DNA from 2 places in the Cetobacterium somerae genome. Region 2 is predicted to be linked to the other one. Evidence: riboswitches for the same ligand, from Rfam matches in the RefSeq annotation. Region 2 holds a riboswitch; the other holds the start of a gene.
The links. A riboswitch is a leader RNA that binds a small molecule or an ion and turns the genes downstream of it on or off. The one in region 2 is predicted to bind lysine.
Positions count from the first base shown of each region.

Region 1 (4,345 bases), 870 kb from region 2:
TCCCATTTTATCAACTACTTGAACCATCCCTTTTGACAGATAAGCTTTTGATGCATAAACAATAGTTGTTTTAAATTTCTCACTATGAAATCCCTCTTTTAAAGCTGTTGTTTTTTTCTCCATAAGCTCTAAATCATATATGTAAAGAGGTGTTCCATAGTCTTTTTGTAACTTTGTTACTAAAACTCCTCCAATTTCTAAAACTCCATCAACATCTTTCATAGTTCCTAAGTATTTCATATTAGTCTCCTTTTTCTTCATAATCTTTTAAAGCTATCTGTGTATACTTAAATCCCATTATAATTAAAGGTACGTTAATATATACCATCATTATATTTGTTAAATCACTTATTATCCAAATATTATCTAACTCTGCTCCTGACCATACACATGCTACTCCAAAAGGTATGAAAACTAGTGAAGAGATTAGTTTCATAATATTTAAAAATGCCTTATTTCTTGATATCTCAGTTGCTGAAACCTCTATAAAGGCTATCATCCCTAAAATTGTTGAGAAAGCAAACATTCCATAACATAGAGCAACTAAAAACTGAATAGGTTTTTCTAACATTCCAGGAGACAATACTTTTAGTGATGTTATAAAATAACCTAGCTTATCACTTCTTAAAGCCATAAAATCAAATCCATCTAAATTCCAAACATTAGCAATTATAACTAAGAATCCAGAGATTGTACAAATTACAAAAGTATCTACGAAAACTCCAAAAGATTGAATGAATCCTTGCTCCACTGGATGCTTTGCTTCTGCTGCTGCCGCTGCCATGGTAACTGTTCCTTGTCCAGCTTCATTAGACATCAGACCTCTTTTTATACCTTGTTGTAGTGCTATTCCCATAGCTCCTCCAAAGATAGCTTCAGGACTGAAAGCTCCTGCAAATACCGCTGTAAAAAAGTATGGAACTTTATCTAAATTTATTCCTATTAAAAATAGTGCTATTATAAAATATGTCACTGCCATTATTGGAACTATAAAGTCTGTAGCTAGTGCAACTCTTCTAATTCCACCAAAGATAATTATTGTTGTAATTAAGATAATAGTTAAACCTATTACAATGTATAAAGTATCTGTTCTAGCATAAACACTTCCAGTAATTTGGCTAGCAACTGATCCAAATGCTGTAAACATATGAAATACCTGAGATGGTAATGTAAATAGTGCATAGAAAATATATGCCACTGCTATTACAAATCCAGCTAACTTACTATTGTTTAATAATCTTCTACCATAATAAGCTATTCCTCCAACATAATCATCTCCATTTTTCTCTTTAAAAATTTGAGAAAGAGTAGCCTCTACAAAACACGTTGCCATTCCAAAGAAAGCACTAACCCACATCCAAAATAGTGCTCCAGGCCCTCCTGCTAAAACAGCACCTGTTACTCCCATTATATTTCCTGGTCCAATTCTTGTAGCACTACTTAGTAAAAAAGAAGCCATTGGAGATATTCCAATTTTAGTTTCATTTTTTACTTTTAAAATATCTATACTTCTTTTAAAATATCTAATCTGTACAAAATTTAATTTTAGAGTGAAATATAGCCCACACCCTATTAGTAGTAAAATAGCTAGTGAAAACTCCCCTATTATTGGGATACTCTTATAAAACTCAAAGTTTCTTGGAAACTCCCACAGAACATCCGTTATTGGATTTAAAAAACTAAAAACATCATTTACCCTACTTAAATAACTCATATTTAATTCCCACCTTTTTTAATTTTTTACAATTTTTCATATATTTTATATTTTTCCAATAAAAAAAACTACCAAAAAAAATTTAATGGTAGTTTTGTAAAATTTCACTATATGATATATAAGAAAATTGCTTTACAACTTTGGATAGCACAACATTAGATATCTAATGACAGTTATATAGATATTCTCTATATCCCCAATAAAAATTTTGACGAATTTTTATTTCGGCAAATTCCCCTTTCAACTGACTTCATAGCTTTGTCTAGCTCCACCAACTTACTCTTGTCCTCTGCAACCTCTACCTTTGTATTTTTTATTAGACACATAATATCACACAAAAAAATTTAAAGCAAATTTTTTTTATAAAATTACTGAAGTCCCTTTAAATATTCTTTTAAATCTTCACTTGTTTCACTATTACGTAATCCAAATTCAATATTAGCTTTTAACAATCCAATTTTATTTCCAATGTCATATCTTATTCCATCAAAATTATAAGCTAACACTTTTTTATTATCATTTATCATAGCTAAAATTCCATCTGTAAGTTGAATCTCTCCACCTTTTCCTGGAGCTGTATTTTCTAAATATTGGAATACATCTGGAGTTAATAGATATCTTCCTAAACAAGCTTTTAATGATGGAGCTTCTTCTAATTTTGGTTTCTCTACAAAGTCACACATAACTACAGTTTTAGAATCTAAATCTTCCACTGGTTTTATAACTCCATATTTTGATACATCTTTAGGTTCAACTTCTTGAACTCCAATTATAGAATGACCATACTCTTCGTATTTCTCTATTATTTGTGCAGTTACCTCTTTCTCTGGATTATACATAATGTCATCTCCAAGAGCTATCACAAAAGGATCATCTCCTATAAAACTCTTTGCTTTTAGTATTGCGTGTCCAAGTCCTAGTGGATGATTTTGTCTAACATAATAAATATTTGCCATTCCATGAATAGTTTTTACTTTTTCTAAAAGTTCATCCTTTCCATGTTTAGCTAGTGTATTTTCTAATTCAAAAGAGTGATCGAAGTGATCCTCTATAGAGTTTTTATTTCTTCCAGTTACAATTAGTATATCTTCTATTCCTGATTCTACTAGCTCTTCAACTATATATTGTAGAGATGGTTTATCAACGATAACTAGCATCTCCTTAGGTTGTGCTTTTGTTGCAGGTAAAACTCTAGTCCCCAATCCTGCTGCAGGTATAACAGCTTTAGTTACTTTTTTCATCCTTTTCTCCTTTAATATAATTTTAAATAAAATTTCCCAAAAGATTTTCTTTTGGGAAGTTTTTTTATCTATTATTATACATCTCTTCATAATACTTTTGATAATCTCCAGATGCTACTTCTTCTACCCACCCTTGATTATCTAAGTACCATCTAATAGTCTTCTCTATTCCTTCTGTAAATGGTGTTTCTGGATACCATCCAAGTTCAGTTACTATCTTAGTTGGATCAATGGCATATCTTGCATCATGCCCTAATCTATCTTGTACGTAAGTTATTAAATCATAATTGATATTAGCTAAATCAGTAGTTAAAACTGCCTGATATTTTGGCTCCTCTTTCATGATTCTAGCTATTGTATCTATAGTAAGTTTTACTATATTAATGTTTTGCTCCTCATTGAATCCACCAATATTATATATCTCATGTGCCTTAGCATTAGAGATAACCATATCAATACCTTTACAGTGATCCATTACATATAACCAGTCTCTAACATTATCTCCTTTTCCATATACAGGAAGTTTCTTTCCAGCTAAGATGTTTTTAATAATTAGTGGAATTAACTTCTCTGGGAAGTGATATGGTCCATAGTTATTTGAGCATCTTGTTATGTTAAATGGAAATTTATATGTTTCTCCATAAGCCATAACTATCATATCTGATGCTGTTTTAGATGCTGAATATGGACTTCTTGGATCTAGTGGAGTACTTTCTGTAAACATCTTCTCTCCATAAGTTTGAAGGTTAGTTCTTCCAGTTGCAATTGCAGCTACTGCTTCATCTAAAATTAACTCTCTTGGAATATCAAAGTCTTTACTTAAACTTCCATATACCTCATCTGTTGAAACATGATGGAATTTTTTTCCTTCTTTATAGATTGGATATCCATTGCTATCTTTTCCAACTGTCCAAAAATTTTTAGCAACTTCCATTAGGTTTTGCGTTCCAAGTATATTTGTCTCTAAGAATATCTGAGGATTTTCTATACTTCTATCCACATGGCTCTCTGCTGCAAAGTTTACAACAAAATCAACATCATGTTGCATAAATATGTTTTCAACTAGTTCTCTATTACAAATATCACCTTTAACAAAAGAAACTCTAGAGTCTTTTAATTCTTCTCTTATTGTTCCAAGATTTCCAGCATAAGTCAGTTTATCTAATACAACTAACTTTATATCTTCATGCTTTTCTAACATATATTTAACAAAGTTTGCACCAATAAAACCTGCTCCACCTGTTACTAAGTAAGTTTTCATTAAAGTTCCCCCTTCTCTCTCATCTCATTTAGGAATCTATCTATTCCACTTTCCCAAGTTGGAATTTTCTCTCCTATAACTGTCTCTATTTTACTACTATCAAGCTTTGAATATTCAGCTCTTTTAGCT
Region 1 is NZ_CP092519.1:193,681-198,025, reverse strand. Features, by position in the region: gene lysA (diaminopimelate decarboxylase) at 1-240, opposite strand, end outside; gene MKD34_RS00890 (alanine/glycine:cation symporter family protein) at 242-1,714, opposite strand; lysine riboswitch at 1,852-2,023, opposite strand; gene galU (UTP--glucose-1-phosphate uridylyltransferase GalU) at 2,083-2,955, opposite strand; gene MKD34_RS00880 (dTDP-glucose 4,6-dehydratase) at 3,020-4,216, opposite strand; gene rfbD (dTDP-4-dehydrorhamnose reductase) at 4,216-4,345, opposite strand, start outside.
Region 1: another riboswitch for lysine. It lies ahead of MKD34_RS00890 (alanine/glycine:cation symporter family protein); the one in region 2 lies ahead of MKD34_RS05600 (aspartate kinase).

Region 2 (4,345 bases):
GTAAACAATTATTAACTATCGGATGAGGATATGTTTTTGGTTCTTCTCCTTTTAATCCTCTTTGTAAATCCTCTATTCCTTTTATTCCACTTCCCGATACAGCTTGATATGTTGAATAAACAACTCTTTTTATACCATATAGCTCATCTATTATTTTTAATGGAACAACTGATTGAATCGTTGAACAATTCGGGTTAGCTATTATACCATTATTTTTAAATATATCCTCTGGATTTACTTCTGGTACAACTAGTGGAACATTTTCGTCCATTCTCCAAGCACTACTATTGTCAACCACTATTACACCTTTTTCACTTGCAATTGGAGCAAATTTCTTACTAATATCTCCTCCAGCTGAAAATAGTGCTATGTCTATCTCTCTATCAAAACTATTTTCTGTAAGCTCCTCTATCACTAAAGTTTTTCCTTTAAAAACAACCTCTTTTCCAGCTGAACGAGCCGAAGCAAAAAGATATAAATTTTTTATTGGCAAATCTCTCTCCTCTAAAACTTTTAAAAAAGTTCCACCTACCAATCCGCTTGCTCCTACTATTGCTATATTATACATTTTAGTCCCTCCATTATATTGAAAATACTTCTGCTAATTTTTCTACTACTTTTATTGTATCAGATTCTTTTATAATTAACGAGATTGAAATTTCTGATGTAGTACATTGATAAAATGATGAATCAATCTCTGCTAATACTTCAAAAACTTTTGCTGCTACGCCAAAATTACTTATCATTCCTATTCCTACTAAAGATATTTTTACAACTCCTGTTCTTTTTGTAACCTCTATATCTGGAATCTCCTTAGCAATCTCCTCTAATGATCTATTTAAAAAGTGCTCATCTGTCAAAGGACAAGTAAATCCTATACTTCCCTTAACGTTTTCAACTTCATTTTGTGATATCATATCAACATTAACACTATGCTTAGCTAAATTATTAAAAATGATTGCTACATTTTTAGGAATTGCTAAAAAGTTTTCTAAATTTACCATTATAACATTTTTATTTATAGATATTCCTGTTACAGCCTTTTTTTCAATTATTTCACTATTATCACATATATATGTTCCTGTTTCAACTCCTAAAGTTTGTCCAACGTAAATCTTAACACCATACTTTTTCCCTATTTCAACTGCTCTAGTTTCCATTACTCCTGCACCTAAATTTGCCATCTCCATCATCTCCTCGTATGAAATTTTTTCAAGTTTTTTAGCATTTTTATAAACTCTAGGGTCTACACCATATATTCCTGTAACATCTGTATATATCTCACAATCACACTTTAATGCTGCAGCTAAGGCAACAGCACTCGTATCAGATCCACCTCTTCCTAATGTTGTTATGTCGCCATCTTCATTTACCCCTTGAAATCCAGCAACAATTACAATTTTTCCATCTTTTAAATGTTTTTCTATTCTATCAATTTTTATACTTTCGATTTTATTTTTAGTATGTGTTCCACCTGTTCTTATTCCTGCTTGAGCACCAGTTAAAGAGATAGCCTTACGTCCAATTTCTTTTAATGCCATACTTAAAAGAGAGATTGATTTTTGCTCTCCTGTTGATAATAATGAATCAAGTTCTCTTACATCTGGAGTTTCTGAAATCTCTTTAGCTAACTTTATCAACTCATCTGTTGTTTTTCCCATAGCTGAAACTACAATTACAATTTCATCACCATATTTATAGTTTTTAGATATATCTTTAGCTATATCTTTTATTTTTTCTATTGTTGCAACTGAGCTTCCTCCAAATTTTTTTACTACTCTCATTAGTTCCTCCTTAGATGATTTTAATAATAAAAAAAGCGATAGTCAAAAAAATAACCATCGCTTAAAACTCTCATTTCAACTATGTTAGCTTAAAATAATCCACGATAGCACAACACCAATTTGGTGACAGTTACATAAATATTCTTTATGTACCCAGCTTAAATTTTTAGTAGAAAAACTTAAACTTCGGCAAATTTTCCTTTTAACAAACATCTTTGATCTACTAATCTCAGTTTATTTACTAATAAAATTTGCAACCTCTATCAAAATATTAATTTAAGGCAGAATATCACATTTTTTTTCAAATGTCAAAAGTTTTTTCTTAAAAGTGCTTCTATTTTAATCGGTAATCCAAAAAGATTTATAAATCCTTCTGCATCTTTTTGATTATAAACACTATCTTTTTCAAAAGTTGAATACTCCTCTGAATATAATGTAAATGGAGATGTCGTTCCTGCTAAAATAATATTTCCTTTATATAATTTTAGCTTTACTTCTCCCGTCACGAACTCTTGAGTTATGTCTACAAAAGCTGTTATAGCTTTTCTTAAAGTTGTAAACCATTGCCCATTATAGACTAATTTTGAAAAATCATGTGATAGTTTTATTTTTTCTTGATACGTATCCTTATCTAAGCATAATCTTTCTAACTCTTCATGAGCAAAAAATAAAATCGTTCCTCCTGGAGTTTCATAAACTCCTCTTGATTTCATTCCAACCAATCTATTTTCAACCATATCTAAAACACCAATGCCATGATTTCCACCAATTTTATTTAATTGTTTTATAATTTCTACTCCACTCATTTTTTCTCCATTTATCGCAACAGGAACTCCTTTTACAAATTCAATATTTATATACTCAGATTTTTCATTTGCTTCTTCTAGAGTCTTAACCCATTGTAAAACATTCTCATAGTTAGGCTCTTTCGAAGGACATTCTAAGTCAAACCCCTCATGACTTACATGGAATAAATTCTCATCTCTACTATAAGGAGATTTTTTATGAAACGGAAGTGTAATTCCATTTTTTTCTAGGTATTCAATCTCTTCCTCTCTTGATTTTATATCCCAAATTCTCCAAGGAGCTATTATTTTCAAAGATGGATCCAAAGCTTTTATAGCTAATTCAAATCTTACTTGATCATTCCCCTTACCCGTTGCTCCATGAGCTATATATTTCGCCCCTTCTATATGAGCCACCTCAACTAAAGCTTTTCCAATAACTGGTCTTGCCATTGATGTTCCTAATAAATATTTATTTTCATAAATAGCACCTGCTTTTAGTGTTGGAAATATATATTCTTCTACAAATTCATGAACTTTATCTACCAAATAAAATTTACTTGCACCTGTTAAATATGCTTTTTCTTCAATTGCTTTAAAATCCTCTATTTGTCCTACGTTTACTGCCACTGCAATGACATCATAATCATAATTCTCCTTCAGCCACGGAATTATAACTGATGTATCTAATCCTCCTGAATATGCTAAAATAACCTTTTCCTTCATCTCTCTCCTCCTAATTAAAATGTTTTATTATTAATTCATCATAAATACCCTCTGCTTTTATCTCTTCCAAAGCTTTATTTACTTTTTTAATAAGGTTTTCATTATTTTTTTCTGCTGCTATTGCATATTTTTCAACTTCACTACCTATTTCTATTATTTTTAAACCTTTATTTTTTGCCACATAACTTTGGGCTGGAGCTGAATCTAATATCATTGCATCAATATTACCACCTTTTAAAGCCATAATAGAAGATGGTGCTGAATTGTACTGAACTTTGTTAACTCCTTGAATTTTAGATACTATTAAGTCCCCTGTGTATCCAAGTACCACTCCTACTTTTTTATTTTTTAATGAATCCATATTGATTATAGTACCTTCATTTTCTGGAACTATAATAACTTGATTAGCTACAAAGTAATCATTTGAAAAATTTACAAACTTCTCTCTTTCTTTTGTTACTGTCATTCCTGCAATTATTAAATCTATTTTATTTGTTTGAAGTGCTGGCAATAATCCATCAAAAGCTATATTCTTTATTTTTATCTCTTTTCCAATTTTTTCACCAATTTTATTTATTAAATCAATATCAAACCCTACAATCTCCCCATTTTCCATATACTCAAAAGGTGCAAACTCTGCATTTGTTCCAACATATAAGACTTCTTTTGATAATACAATTGCTCCCATTAAAATAAATAATAAAGTTCCTAATATTTTTTTCATAATACCCTCCTAAATATTTTTTTGTATAAAAAAAGCCAGTGCTTTAAAACACTGGCTCAAATAACATAAATTTATAGAATAATAAAAAAATTAAACTATAATAAAATACCTTAGATTGCTTTCTTGGCACACAAAAATTCTATTCTTTTTGTTATAGTTATTGTGTGTCCTTAAAACTCTTCTCATAGTCATTTTATTCCCTCCTATTTTTTTATTTGAAATGATAATAGCAAATTTAATCCCTTATTGTCAAACTTTTTTTCAAATTTTATAAAATAAATTGCTGAATTTTTTTAAAAATACTATAATAATACTAAAATAAAAGA
Region 2 is NZ_CP092519.1:1,226,091-1,230,435, forward strand. Features, by position in the region: gene MKD34_RS05595 (aspartate-semialdehyde dehydrogenase) at 1-568, opposite strand, end outside; gene MKD34_RS05600 (aspartate kinase) at 582-1,784, opposite strand; lysine riboswitch at 1,882-2,055, opposite strand; gene MKD34_RS05605 (argininosuccinate synthase) at 2,093-3,295, opposite strand; gene MKD34_RS05610 (basic amino acid ABC transporter substrate-binding protein) at 3,306-4,019, opposite strand.